Regions from separate parts of the Micromonospora olivasterospora genome, predicted to be linked through region 2. Evidence: riboswitches for the same ligand, from Rfam matches in the RefSeq annotation. Region 2 holds a riboswitch; each other region holds the start of a gene.

Region 1 (4,758 bases), 1.8 Mb from region 2:
CACGGCCAGGCTCGCTATGGTGTGGCGATGCTGCTCTCCGACCGCGACCTCGTCAGCGAGCTGAAGGCTGGCGCCCTCGCGCTGGAGCCGTTCGAGCCGACCCTGGTGCAGCCGTCGAGCATCGACGTACGCCTGGACAAGCTCTTCCGGGTCTTCAACAACCACCTCTACACGCACATCGACCCCTCCGTGCAGCAGGACGACCTGACGTCGGTGGTGGAGGTGCCCGACGGCCAGCCGTTCGTGCTGCACCCGGGCGAGTTCGTGCTCGCCTCGACACTGGAGGTGATCTCGCTCGGCGACCAGCTCGCTGGCCGCCTCGAAGGCAAGTCGAGCCTGGGCCGGCTCGGGCTGCTGACCCACTCGACCGCCGGCTTCATCGACCCCGGCTTCTCCGGGCACGTCACGCTGGAGCTGTCGAACGTGGCGAACCTGCCGATCACCCTGTGGCCCGGAATGAAGATCGGGCAGCTGTGCATCTTCCGGCTCTCGTCGCCGGCCGAGCACCCGTACGGGTCGGCCGTCTACGGCTCGCGCTACCAGGGGCAACGCGGCCCGACCCCGAGCCGGTCCTGGCAGAACTGGCGCACCTGGCCGACCCGCTGACGCCGGCCCGGCGGCGAGCAGGGGCCCCCGTCCCGCAGGGGCCCCGTACCCGTCAGCCGGGGCGGCCGTAGCTGTTGACCTGGCCGTCGTCGACGTGCTTCATCTTGATCGGGGCGCCGGCCTGGGAGGCGTGCACGACCCAGCCGCCGCCCACGTACATGCCGACGTGGTGCAGGTCGGAGTAGTAGAAGACGAGATCGCCGGGGCGCAGGTCGGCGCGGCTCACCCGGGCGGTCACGGCCCGCTGCCGGGCCGCGTTGTGCGGCAGCGAGACGCCGGCCTTGGCCCACGCGGCCAGCATGAGGCCGGAGCAGTCGTACGCGTTCGGGCCCTCGGCGCCCCAGACGTACGGCTTGCCGATCTGGGCACAGGCGAACTTGACGGCGATCCCGGCGCCGCCGCCCGGGTAGGTCGCCGGGCAGGGGGCGGGCCGCAGCGGCCCGCCGCCACCGTTGCCGTACACCTTGATCCGGAGCTTCTGCAGCCGGTCGATCTCGTCGTCGATCTGCTTGCGCTTCGCCGCGAGCTGGGCCTCGGTGCGGGTGAGCTGGGCGACCATCTCGTCCAGCGGCTGCTTCTTCGCGGCCAGCCGGTCGCGCAGGTCGACGACCGCCTGGACGCCGCGCTGCTCGCGGTGGGCGAACTGGTCGAGCATCTCCAACTGCCCGAGCATCTGGCTCGCGGAGCGGCTGCCGAGCAGCGCGTTCACGGCCGAGAGGTTCTCGCCCTTGTACGCCTCGACGGCGAGGCCGTTGACCTTTGCCATCGCCTGGTCCACCTGACGCTCCAGCGGCCCGATCTGCCGGGCGAGCGCGTCGGCCTGCTTCCGCTTCGCGGCGAGGTCCTGGCGGGTGGCGTTGTGCCGCTCGATGAGCGGTTCGAGCTTGTTCCAGTCCTCGTCGATCTGCCGCTCGATCTCGGCGACCGACGGCTCGGCGTGGGCCGCGGGCGGGGCGCCGGTCAGGACGACGGCGGCGCCGGCGAGGGCGGCGAGGGCGGTGGTGAAGCGTGACCAGCGTGGACGCGGCGCAACCGGCACCGGGTCGGCGTGGGCCGACCGGCGCGACGGGCGCCGCGGGGCATGGTGTGCCACCGGGCTCCGTTCTCCTTCTTCCCGTACCGCCTACCGGGTTAGCTGACGGGTTCGGGCGGGAAGGGAGAGCGCCCTACCGCAGCGAGGCTGCGGATTCACCCCGGCGTACCTGGGTCCCCGGATCGCCCGGAGGCGACTCGACGGTGTCGGACCGTCACCGCCCCGTATGGGCGGCGCTGTGACCGGCCGACGATTGACCAGAGTAGAGACGGCCGTTACCGATTCGCAACCCGCCCGGCGGTGACACTCCGTACGGCTGCGACAGCCGTAGCTTTTTTTCATCCAATATCGATAGCCGGAAAGGTATTGACCGCGAGGGGCGGCGGCGGGAGGGTGACCTCACCCAGACCCTCACTCGGGAGGTTCGATGCCCCGATCCAGCCTACCGGCGAGCAGACGCGTCCTGCTCGCCACCGTGGTGGCAGCGGCCACCGCGGTCCTACCCTTCGCCGCCGGGCCCGTCGCCGCCGAACCGATCGGCACCGGGTCCGCCGACGCGATCAGCGACAGGCAGCAGCAGTACGCGGCCGCGGCGGCCGAGTACGGCGTGCCGGAGAGCGTGTTGCTCGGCGTCTCCTACCTGGAGTCCCGCTGGGACACCCACGCCGGCCACCCGAGCACGAGCGGCGGGTTCGGCCCGATGCACCTGACCGACGCCGAGCGGGTCGCCTCGAACGAGGCCGCCAGCGCGCACGTCGACGAGGGCGAGGACCCCCGGGGCGACGACTCCCGGCCGCTGGTGGTCCCCGAGTCCGGCCCGGCCGAGCCGGCCCCGGCGCTGCCCGGACTGCACACCCTGGAGACCGCCGCGGAACTCACCGGCGCCAGCGAGGAGGCGCTCATCGCCGACGCGGCCACCAACATCCGGGGCGGGGCGGCGCTGCTCGCGTCGTACCAGGAGGAACTGAACAGCCCGGTCGGCGCGGACAGCGACCCGGCGTCCTGGTACGGCGCGGTGGCCCGCTACTCGGGCGCGGACACCGAGGACGCCGCGGCGGCCTTCGCCGCAGAGGTGTACGACCAGATCAGCCTCGGCGCGAGCCGGACCACCGACGACGGTCACCGGGTGACGCTGGCCGCGCGGGCGGTCGACCCCGACGAGTCCGCGGTGAACCGGCTCGGGCTGCGGCGCGCGGAGCGGCCGGACGGCCTGGAGTGCCCGGTCGGGCTCCCCTGCGAGTGGATCCCGGCACCGTACGCGAAGACCGGCCCCGCTGCCGGCAGCTACGGCAACCACGACCTGGCCAACCGGCCGGCGGACCAGAAGATCGAGTACATCATCATCCACGACACGGAGGGCTACTTCACCCCCAGCGTCAACCTGGTGAAGCGGGCCGACTACCTGGGCTGGCACTACACGCTGCGCTCGGTGGACGGCTACATCGCCCAGCACATCAAGGCCAAGGACGTCGGCTGGCACGCCGGCAACTGGTACGTCAACGCCAAGTCCATCGGCCTCGAGCACGAGGGCTTCGCCGGCCACGGCACCTGGTACACCGAGGCGATGTACCGCACCTCGGCGAAGCTCGTGCGGCACCTGGCGCACAAGTTCCAGATCCCGCTGGACCGGCAGCACATTCTCGGCCACGACAACGTCCCGGGCACGGTGGCGTCGACGGTCGCCGGCATGCACTGGGACCCGGGGCCGTACTGGGACTGGTCGCACTACTTCGACCTGCTCAAGGCGCCGTTCCACTCGACCGGCACCCCGCGCACCGGGCTGGTCACCATCGACCCCGACTACGCGAACAACCAGCCGGCGTTCACCGGCTGCAACCGGCAGCCGCCCGGGGTCCCGACCCCGCCGCCGCCGATCGCGCCCTGCCCGCTGCGCCCCGCGTCCTCGGTCATCCTGCGCACCGCGCCGAGCGCCGACGCGCCGCTGGTGAACGACCGCGGGCTGCGGCCGAACGGCACGCCGAACACGATGTACATCTCCGACCACGGCGCCCGCGCCGCCGCCGGCCAGACGTACGCGCTGGCGGGCCAGGAGGGTGACTGGACGGCGATCTGGTACCTGGGCCAGAAGGCCTGGTTCTACAACCCGGCCTCGGCGCCGAGCGCGAAGTGGGCGCAGGGCTTCGTGGCCGTCCCGAAGGCCGGCAAGGCCACGATCCCGGTGTACGGCCGGGCGTACCCCGAGGCGGCGGCGTACCCGGCCGGGGTGCCGTACCAGGCGGTCTCGCCGCTGCAGTACACCCTCTCGGCAGGGCAGCGGTACGCCGTCGGCGGTGTGCTGCCCGGCGAGTACTACCGGGCCGTGACGTTCGACGGCTCGTCCCCCGGCGACTGGACGGTGATCCGGGGCGAGAACCGGTACGTGCAGATCCAGTTCGGTCACCGGGTCATGTTCGTCAACGAGAACGACGTCGACCTGCTGCCCTCGGCGGTGGGCGCGCCGCGCTGACCTACACCCGCACGAGGGAGGCCCCCGCTCGCTGCTTTGGAGCGCAGGCCTTCCTCGTAGCTGCGTCGGCGTCAGCCGGGGCGGCGGAAGCCGGCGACCGGCATCGTGTTGATGCTGCTCACGTTGACCGGTTTGCCGGCCCGGGGCGCGTGCACCATCTTGTCGTTGCCGAGGTAGAGCCCGACGTGATGCAGATCACTGAAGAAGAACACCAGGTCACCCGGGCGCGCCTCGGAGCGCGGAATGGCCCGGCCCTCGTTCCACTGGGCACCCGTGAAGTGCGTGAGGTGAATCCCCGCCGCCTTGTAGGCGTACTGGGTGAGGCCGGAGCAGTCGAACGCGTTCGGGCCAGTGGCGCCCCAGACGTACGGGTCGCCGACCTGGGCGCAGGCGGTGCGGATGGCGGTGCGTGCCGCCGAGCTGACCACGCCCGTGATGGTGGGGCAGCCCTCCGTGACCACCACGGTCTTCGGCATCAGGCCCTGCAACCGCTTGATCTCCGCGTTGATCTGCGTCTTCTTGGCCGCCAGCTCCTTGGTCTTCTTCTCCTGGTCGGCGATCAGCGCGTCCAGCTTCTGCTTCTGCGCGTCGTACTTGGCGCGCACCGCCATGACCCCCTCGAGCTGCTTGCGCTCGTGTGCGGCGAGGCGGT
Region 2 (4,758 bases):
TCCTCGCGGCGGCCCGGCGGGAGCTGGAGCCGGGCGAGCGGAACGCGGCGCCCGCGCCGCGTGCCGCCGAGTCCGTCGCCCACGAGGGCTCCCCCTGTCCCCGACGGCCTGACCCGGCGCCCTCAGCCGCCACCGGCCGTCCTCGCGGCGCAGCCCGGCGTCCACCGCCGGGTCGTCGGGGGCGAGGGCCCGGACCGGGAGACGACACCGGGCGCCGGCTCGGGGGAGCCGGCGCCCGGTGTGGGGAGGAGGGTGTCAGGCCGAGTAGCCGCGGGTGGCGGCCCAGTTCGCCAGGGCGATCGTGCTGATCCAGTACGACGGCACGGCCGGGTTGGCCGAGTCGGCGATCTTCACCGTGCGGCCCTGGTCCTCGTACCCGACGACGGCGATGTAGTGGCCGCCGGGGAACGAGTGCCAGCCCCCGTCGACGTCGGTGGCGTCGCCGGCGATGTTCACCACGACGCCCCGCCCGGCCGAGATCGCGTTGACCACGTCGGACTGGAGCTGGTCCATCTGCGCCGGGGTGGCGGCGTTGCCCGGGATCATCCGGGTCTTGTACGGGTTGCCCTTGACCATCTGGTTGAGCACCCGGGTGGTGTCCTCGGCCGAGTTGGTGCCCATCTCGGTGGTGCCGAGCTTGGCGCCCAACGTGCCCTGGTCGCTGTCGATGCCGGTGGCCGAGAGCGCGTTGCGCACGGCGGCGGGACCGCAGTTGTAGTAGGTCGTCTGCGCCTGGTAGTCGTAGTCGAGGACCTTGGACGACGGCGGCTTCGGGGCGGCCGGCTTCGACGCGGTCGGCTTGGGGGCCGCCGCGGCAGTCAGGTCCGGGTTCGGCGCGGCCGAGGTGGCGCTCGGCGAGGCGCTGGGCGCCACCTCGGCCGCGGCCCGTGCCTGGCTCCGGGTCGCCGTGTCGTCGAGGCGGGGGGCGATCTCGGCGACGGCCGTCGTGGTCTGCCGGGGGGCGGCGGCGTCGTCGCCGTTGGCGAGCAGGGCCCCGGTGCCGGAGGCCAGCACGAGCGCCGCGGCCGAGCCGGCGACGAACTGGTACGGCCGCTCGGTGGCGAGACGGCGCAGCTGCCGCTTCAGGTTGTCGTTCACGCGTTCCTCCACGGGACGGACAACCAGGAGGTGTGATGGTGCTGCACGAGGATGGAACTCCTTCCGACACCGCCGACCGGGTTAGCTGACGGATTCGGGCGGGAAGATCGCCCTACCACGGGCCGCGGCCCGTGGATTCACCCCACACGTGCACTGGGTCCCCGGTTCGTGATGATCACGATTGAGCGGGTCGGCGCGGCGTCGCCTCTTGCGATCGGTTACCGCGCCGGACGGGCCGACACTACTGGCCGGTCGCTGGCCTGCCAACCCCACCCCACCTGCTTAAACATTTGCCGGCCGACTTTTTTGCGGCACATCTGGGAACTGACGTGACTCAATGGGATAGGCAGCCATTCCGACGCCGACGGTCGATAATCGGACAACCGGTACCGATCGTCGGGGAATTGCGGTCGGCGGGCGCACCGAATGGTGCCCGGCGCCCGTTTCCGGGGCGACGTGACCGGGCTCACGCGGCGAATCGGCCGCTCGGCCCAGGGAGCGGGCAGGGGGGGGCGGGTCAGCCGACGCGGGCCGGCCGCCACCACGCCGCCCGGGCGGGTCGCCGGGCCGCAGCCGCCGCAGGGGCGGCGAACTCCGGGGCGGGACGCGCCCGCTCGGCCGCGGTGGACGCCTCCGCCGCCAGCACCCGGGCGGCCTCGGCGGCCAGCTCGGCGTCGCGCCAGGCGGCCCGCTCCCGGTCTGCCGCCGCCAGGTAACCGGCCCGCCTGCCGTCCCGTACGGCACGGGCCAGCAGGACCTCCTGCTCGACCGGGTGCCGTCGAGGATCCCAGCAACCGCGTCCGGCGAAGACGTCGCAGAGTTGCCCGATCGACAGCTCGCCCCGCACGTGGGCGGCCGTGGCGGCATGGTGCAGCCAGCGCTCGCGGGCCGCGTACTCGGCGGGGGTGCGGGGGGTGCGCGGCGTGGGCAGGGCGCCCGCGCCCGCGAACCGGCGGGCGACGGTCTCCGCCGCGTCGTACGCCTGCCAGGCCCGCTCGACGGCCTCCTGGGCGGCGAGCCACGCGTCACGGCGGCGGCGGGCGGTCCGGGCGGCCCCGGCGGCGGCCACCGCCACCTCCTCGGCGTACCGGCGCAGGTCGGCGCGCTCCTCGGCGGCGGCGAGGTCGGCGGCGGACGGGACGAGGTCCTCCGCCGGCCGGTCCCGATGCGGGCGGGCGACCAGGACGGTGAGCACGGTCAGCGCCAACGCGAGCAGAACCAACCAGATGGCGGCGGCCTGCGGCACCTCGATCAGGAACTGGTAGAGGACGATGTCCATCGCGGCACCTCACGGGGGATGGATGCGGTAGCGGGTTCCGCGCCGCCGGACCGGGTGGCCCGGCGACCCGGCCGAAGGCCGGGCCGGCGCGGGAAACGGGTGCTGCTGGAGCGTGGTGGGCGCGGGCTCCGCCCGCGGGGCGTCAGGCGCGCGGGGGCGCGCGGGGACCGGACGCGGCGGGGGCGAGCCCGCGCGGCACCCGGCCGGGCGCGGTCGCCCGGGTCACGGCATGCCCGGCGCGGCTCGGCGGCGGGAGCGCCTCGGCCGGCAGTGCGACACCGGGGTCGGTGCTCGCCGTCGCCGGGCCGGCGGGCCGGTCGCCGACGCTGGGGTGACCGACGGCGGCGACGCGCTCCGCGACGCTGACGGCGGCGACGGGGAGGCCGGCGGCCGGGGACCAGGCCGCGGCGGACGCGGGGGCGGCGACGGGGGCGGCGACGGGGCCACCGCGTCGAACGGCAGCGATCCGGCCCCGAGCGAGAAGGCGACGGCGACCGCGAGGCTGGCCAGCATCCGGGCGGCCCAGCGCGCGACCCACCACAGAGGACAGCTCGGCGAGTCGGGCAGCACCCGTCCACGCTACCGTCGCCGACCGTGCGGCGCACGGACGCCGGGCGCGTCGGCGTGTCCCGCCCGTCGCGGCTCGACGGTTGTCAGTCCAACCCCGGACGGGCCACCTCGGCCGCATATGGAGCTGCCCGCACAAGCGGGGCAGCGCCCGGGCGCAGCGGCGGGCCGGCGCAGCCCCCGGGGGCACCGTCCGGGCGCCGAACCGTCTCCGGGCGCACAGACGGGGCAGCTCCACAGCACCGACGGTCGGTGGGCCGGCACGCGTGGACGCTCGGCGGGACGGGGGCGGTCAGCGCTCCGGGAGGGCGACGTACTCGCGGGGGCGCTCGCGCGGGCGCGGGACCGGCGGCGGCGCGACGGCGGGCCCGCGGGCCCGGCGCTCGGGGGCCGGGGCCGCCGGGGCCGGCCGAGCCGGCGGGTCAGGGGCACCTCGACGAAGCGGTGCAGCAGCGCGGCCAGCCCCAGGTTCACCAGCAGGAACCCGACCGCGGCCAGCGGCCCCCACCAGCCGGGCAGGCCCGCGCCGAGCCGGCCGGCGAGCCGCAGGACGGTGATCATGACGAAGACGTGCACCAGGTAGAAGGCGAAGGAGACCTCGCCGAGCCAGACCATCGGGCGGGTGCGCCAGGGCGTCCGCGCGCCGCGCACGTCCGCGTCGGCCGCGGCCGTGATGACCAGCAGGTACGCCGCGGCGAGCAGCGCCGCCCAGAGCTCGGCGCGGACCCACTGGGCGGCGACGACCCAGGTGGCCGCGAAGATCAGGCTGGCCGCCGTGAGCCCGGGGCCCCGCCAGCGGCCCCGGCGCAGCAGCTCGGCCGCGGCGACGCCCATCCAGAACTCCAGCGAGCGCACGACCGGGAAGATCTGGGTGAACCACCAGGTGCTCTCCTGCGGCACCAGGCGCTGGCCGGGCCAGAGCGCCAGGATCAGCAGGGGCACCGCGACGACCACCGCCCACAGCGCCCCGGTGCGCGCCCGCCGCACCAGCGGCAACGCGAACGGCAGGCAGAGGTAGAAGAACAGCTCGCAGGAGAGCGACCAGCTCACCGAGTTGACGCTGTAGAAGTACCCCGGGGTCGGGTCCCAGGCCTGGACGAGCAGCAGGTTCTCCACGGCGGCGCGGACGTTCACCGGCTCGGCGAACAGCCAGACCCCGGTCAACAGCACCACCGCCCACATCAGCAGGTGGTTGGGGTAGACCTTGGCGAGCCGGCGGCGCCAGAAGTCCCGTCGGCGCTCCCCGTCCCGGGCCGACCAGACCAGCACGAAGCCGCTGAGGATGAAGAAGAACTCCACCCCGGACAGGCCGAGGGTGAACGCCCAGTCGACGACGGCCTGGTGCTCGGGCTCGGCGACGACCCGCATCGTGCCGACGTGGTAGCCGAAGACCAGCAGGGCCGCGACCCAGCGCAGCCCGGTCAACGAGGGTAGCCGGTTCGCCGGGCGGGCCGGCGCGTCGGCGCGGACGGCGGGGGCGCTGGTCATGCCGGGCACCCTACCGGGCGGCCGTTGCCTACCCGACCGGACGCCTTCGATGGCCTACTATTCCGGTTCCGGCGGCGACGGCGCGGACACGACGAGAGGGAAGCCCCCGATGCACAAGCGGATCCTGCTGCGGGCCAAGAAGGGGCCGTTCGACGTCTATTCTCCGGAGGAGACGTTCGAGCGCAACTGGATCGGCGAGAACGCGGGCAACCTCGTGTTCAGCCACGCGGCGCACAAGATCCTGCGGACGGCGACGGCGGAGATCACCTCGTCGGAGTTCCGGGCCAACCCGCACGACGCGGACGAGATCAACGAGCGGTACGACG
Region 3 (4,758 bases), 3.6 Mb from region 2:
TCTCGCCGATGCAGTGGCGGATGATCGGCCGGCGCGGCCGGCTGGCGTCCTGGACGGTGGTGGGCGACCCGGCGCAGACGGCGTGGACGGGCGCGGAGGAGGAGCTGACCCGGTCCCGGGACCAGGCGCTGGGCCGGCGCCGCCGGCAGCACTTCACCCTCACCACCAACTACCGCAACTCCGCGGAGATCTTCGCGGTGGCGGCGGCGGAGATCCGCCGGCTCTACCCGGACCTCGCGCTGCCCAGCGCGGTCCGCTCCACCGGCGTGGACCCGGTCCGACTCGCCGTCCCGCCGGCCGAGCTGCGGCCGGCCGTCGCGGCGGCGGTCGCCGAGCTGTTGGGCGAGGTGGAGGGCACGGTCGGGGTGATCACCCCGGTCCCGCGCCGGGACGAGGTCGCCGGCTGGCTCGCCGGCCAGGCCGGCCCGCGCCTGCAGGTAATCACCAGCCTCCAGGCCAAGGGCATGGAGTACGACGGGGTCGTGCTGGTGGCCCCGAGCGAGATCCGGGCCGACCCGGGCTCCGGCGTACGGACGCTCTACGTGGCGCTGTCCCGGGCCACCCAGCGCCTCACCACGGTCGATCCGACGGGCTGACGGGGTACCCGGACGGGGTCCTCGGTCGGACTGCCGACGATTACTTGCATACATAGCGATGTGAGCATAGATTGGGCCGGCACCGGGACAGGGACGGAGGGTGTTGGCGTGGGCGCAGGTCATGACCACCACCACGGCGTCGCGTACGCCGCCGAGCGGCACCGGGGCCGACTGTGGGCCGCGTTCGGGCTGCTCGGCGCGCTGATGCTGGTCGAGGCGGGCACGGCGTACGCCACCGGCTCCCTGGCGCTGCTCTCCGACGCCGGGCACATGTTCACCGACGTGCTCGGCATCGGCATGGCGCTCGCCGCGATCACCGCCACCCGCCGGGCCGCCGCCGACCCCCAGCGCACCTTCGGGCTGTACCGGCTGGAGGTGCTCGCGGCGCTCGGCAACGCGCTGCTGCTCAGCGGCGTCGCCGTGTACGTCCTCCTCGAGGCGGTACGCCGGTTCGGCAACCCGCCGGAGGTGACGACCGGCCCGATGCTGGCGGTGGCGGTGCTGGGCCTGCTCGCCAACCTGGCCGCGTTCGGCCTGCTGCGCGGCGGGGCGCAGGAGAGCATCAACCTGCGCGGGGCGTACCTGGAGGTGCTGGGGGACCTGCTCGGCTCGGTCGGGGTGATCGCCGCGGCGGCCCTGATCTGGGCCACCGACTGGTGGTGGGCCGATCCCCTGGTCGCGGTCGCGATCGGCGTGTTCATCCTGCCCCGCACCTGGCGGCTGGGCCGGGCCGCCGTCCGGATCCTGGTGCAGGCCGCCCCGGAGCACCTGCAGGTCACCGCCGTGCACGACCGACTCGCCGCGGTGCCCGGCGTGGTCGAGGTGCACGACCTGCACGTCTGGACGCTCACCTCCGGGATGGAGGTCGCCTCGGCGCACCTGACCATGGCCCCCGACGCCGAGGTGGGCGCCGTGCTGACCGCCGCCCGCACCGCACTGCACGAGGACTTTCACATCGAGCACGCCACGCTACAGGTCGAACCCGGAACGTCACCGGGAAACTGCGGGCCGACCGCCTGGTGATACCCAGATCCGTCGATCAGGTGGGCTATTGTGCCTCCATGCCGGATTTGATGGGTTTGATCCGCGTACCGTGCGTAACGGGCGCAGCGCCCGCCCCACCAGCACCGGTAGGCTCGGTCCCGGCCTCCGCTCCGGTGGCGCCCGCCGGCGCCCGCGGCGGCCGCCGCCTAATCGCCCGCGAGGGCGAGCCGGGGAACCACGTTCGTGGGGTGCATCCGCGTGAGCGGTAGGGATCTTCCGTCCCGAACCCGTCAGCTAACCCGGTCGGCGGCTGACGGAAGGACATCCGCATGCCAGTAGTGGCACCTGTACGAAGGACGGCCGCCCGGGTGGCGGCCCTGCTCGCGCTCACGCTCGCCGGCGGCCTCGCGGTCGTCCCGGCGGGCGACACCCCGGCACAGGCGGCGCCGCCCGCCGGGCTGCTCGCCGCCGCGCCGGGGCAGGACGACGAGGGCGGCACCCCGGCGCTGCGCGCCGCGCTGGAGGCGGCCAGCAAGGGCTACCTCGACGCCAAGGCCGCCCTGAACCGCTCGGTGCAGCGGCAGCAGCAGCTCGGCGCCCAGCTCAAGACGATCGAGGCGGAGCTGACCGTGCGTGACAGCAGGGTCGGTGAGATTGCCGGTGTGGCGTACAAGACGGGCCGGCTCCGGGCGGTGTCGGCGCTGCTGAACAGCAACTCGCCCGAGGGGTTCATGGACCGGGCGGCGGCGCTCGACCAGGTGGCCAGCAACGAGGACCGCGCCCTGCGCGACCTGCTGGCGGCCCGGGACCAGGCGAACCGGACGCGGCAGGCGCTGGACGGGGAGATCCGCGAGCAGCGCCGGCAGGTCGCCGTGATGGGCAAGCGCAAGGAGCAGGCCGAGCGGGCCCTGGCCGTGGCCAACGAGCGGGCCGGCGGCGGGTCGAGCCCCGGCGGCACCTCCGGCGCCACCGCCTCCCCCGCGAAGCGCAACCCCGACGGGTCCTGGCCCGCCGAGTCGTGCAGCGTGAACGACCCGACCCCGGCCAACGGCTGCATCACCCCCCGCACGTTGCACGCGCTCCAGCAGGCCAAGGCGGCCGGCTTCACCCGGTACGTCTCCTGCTACCGCTCGGGCGGCTCCGGCGAGCACCCCAAGGGGCGGGCCTGCGACTTCGCCGCACAGACGGGCGGCTTCGGCGGCGTGGCCAGCGGCGGGGACCGCACGTACGGCAACAACCTGGCGGCGTACTTCGTGCGCAACGCGGACAACCTCGCCGTGCTGTACGTCATCTGGTTCAAGCAGATCTGGCTGCCCAGCAGCGGCTGGAAGGCGTACAGCGGTGGCAACGGGGATCCGTCGAGCGACCACACCAACCACGTGCACCTGTCGGTGTACTGACCCGACTCCCGCCCCGCGCCCGTAAGGCCCTGCTCACCCTGCACCGCGCTGCCGCCCGCCGGCGCGTCGCCACCGGCCCCGCTCAGGCCGGCGAGGAACCGCCCGGCGGGCGGTCCAGCACCTCGGCGAGCCGGCGGGCCAGGCCGAGGTGCGCCGAGCGGGCCTGCCGGAAGGCGTACCCGAACAGCGGGGCGGGGGCGCCGAGCGTGATCTCGACGTCGATCCGGACCACGCCGCCCGGCTCGTCGCGCAGCCGGGTGTGGTTGCGCACCGTCGTGGCCGGCCACTGCCGGGCCACTATGACGATCTCGTCCTCGGTCACCACCAGGACGTCTGCCTGGTACGTCGTCGTGAAGCGCAGCGGACCGGCGGCGAGCCGGTCGGTGATCGCGTAGCTGGCCCGGGCGCCCGGCCGGGGCGGCAGCCGGCGCACCCGCGTGATCAGCGGGTGCAGCTCGCCCTGCCGGGACAGGTCGCCGAGCAGCGCCACCGCCTCGGCGCGCGGGCAGCGCGCCTGGACGGAGTACTGGAAGGTGTCACGCCGCAGCACGCCCACGATCATCCCCCAGCGGAGCCGACGACAAAAGGGCCCGGCGCGGTCAGGCGCCCGGCAGGACCTCCGGGGTGGCGTTGCCGGCGTAGTAGGGCTCCGGGGCGCCGAACAGGCCGAGCAGGCCGGTCACCCAGAGCTGACGGTGGACGAACCGGCTCGGCTCGGTGACGACCAGCTTCACGCCGCTGACCTCCGCGGTCTGGAAGCCGGCCACCATCGCGCTGATGCCGACGGAGTCGATGAACGTGACGAGGCGCATGTTGAGCTCGATCCGGGTGGGACGCCCCTTGGCGAGCACCTCGGCGATGGCTTCGCGCACCTCGTACGCGGTGTCGACGTCGATCTCACCGCGCGGGGCGATCTCGACGACACCACCGGACAGTACCGACTTCACGATCGACAGGCTCACGCGAGCACCTCCACTCGCCCGATCACGGGCGCCTCATCAGTACGCGGGCCGCGACCGAGAGTATTCCTCCGACGGCCTCGGTCGCCACCCCTCAGGATGAGCAATCTGTGGATCAGGGCGGAGAAAGCGCCCCATCCGGACTATTCACATCTGCTTCGGATCACATCTGGTTCGGCACACGACCGACCCCGGGGCCGGTCTCGCCGCCCCAGGGTAGCGGTCTCCACCGACGATCGCGCGCACCCGCCGTACCGGGCGCGCCCCGTCGGCGGGGACGGCCGCCGGCCCGCGCGTCCGGGTTTGCGGCGGCGACGGGTGGGGCACTGCCCGGGTGGCACCCCGAGGAGGTATGACCATGTTGGGAACGAACCTGCTGGAACGCCGCAGCAGACCCGAGCGGATCGCGGACCAGGCCTGGCAGCACCTGCTCTCCGCCGCCAGCTCCGCCGGGGACACCGTCCGGGACACCGCCCGCTCGGCCCGCCGGGGCGGCTCGGGCCTGGCCGGGGAGGCCGGTGACCTGGTCGGCTCCGCCGCCGACGAGGCCCGCCGCCGCGCGGTGCTGGCGTTCGACGCGCTCGCCGGGCGCCGCCCGGCACTGCCCTGGGCCCTGCTGATCAGCGCCGCGCTCGTGGGCGCGGCGATCGGCTGGGCCGCCGGCTCGGCCGCCCGCGCGGCCGGGAGCCGGACCGGGTACGACGTGGACGACGTCGAGTTCGTCGACGTCGACCGGCCCAACTCCCCCGTCGGCCTGGACGGCTGACGACCGGCCCGGGCGCCGGAAACGACGCCCGGGCCGCCCCCCGCGAGCACCAG

The links. Region 2 has a riboswitch for cyclic di-AMP ahead of JD77_RS21165 (C39 family peptidase). Riboswitches for the same ligand answer to the same signal wherever they lie in the genome.
Region 1: linked by a shared signal. The riboswitch ahead of JD77_RS12505 (C40 family peptidase) and the one ahead of JD77_RS21165 (C39 family peptidase) in region 2 are both predicted to bind cyclic di-AMP.
Region 3: linked by a shared signal. The riboswitch ahead of JD77_RS04145 (coiled-coil domain-containing protein) and the one ahead of JD77_RS21165 (C39 family peptidase) in region 2 are both predicted to bind cyclic di-AMP.

Annotation. Positions count from the first base shown of each region.
Region 1 covers NZ_VLKE01000001.1:2,735,832-2,740,589, reverse strand. The annotation lists gene dcd (dCTP deaminase) at 28-606, shown strand; gene JD77_RS12505 (C40 family peptidase) at 659-1,699, opposite strand; cyclic di-AMP (ydaO/yuaA leader) riboswitch at 1,712-1,852, opposite strand; gene JD77_RS12500 (N-acetylmuramoyl-L-alanine amidase) at 2,067-4,106, shown strand; gene JD77_RS12495 (C40 family peptidase) at 4,178-4,758, opposite strand, start outside.
Region 2 covers NZ_VLKE01000001.1:4,562,404-4,567,161, reverse strand. The annotation lists partial or broken gene JD77_RS21170 (CDP-glycerol glycerophosphotransferase family protein) at 1-80, shown strand, start outside; gene JD77_RS21165 (C39 family peptidase) at 256-1,110, opposite strand; cyclic di-AMP (ydaO/yuaA leader) riboswitch at 1,154-1,296, opposite strand; gene JD77_RS21160 (hypothetical protein) at 1,616-2,377, opposite strand; gene JD77_RS21150 (acyltransferase family protein) at 2,957-4,432, opposite strand; gene JD77_RS21145 (polysaccharide pyruvyl transferase family protein) at 4,542-4,758, shown strand, end outside.
Region 3 covers NZ_VLKE01000001.1:973,986-978,743, forward strand. The annotation lists gene JD77_RS04135 (HelD family protein) at 1-596, shown strand, start outside; gene JD77_RS04140 (cation diffusion facilitator family transporter) at 705-1,619, shown strand; cyclic di-AMP (ydaO/yuaA leader) riboswitch at 1,774-1,905, shown strand; gene JD77_RS04145 (coiled-coil domain-containing protein) at 1,910-2,980, shown strand; gene JD77_RS04150 (SRPBCC family protein) at 3,063-3,530, opposite strand; gene JD77_RS04155 (STAS domain-containing protein) at 3,580-3,942, opposite strand; gene JD77_RS04160 (hypothetical protein) at 4,298-4,705, shown strand.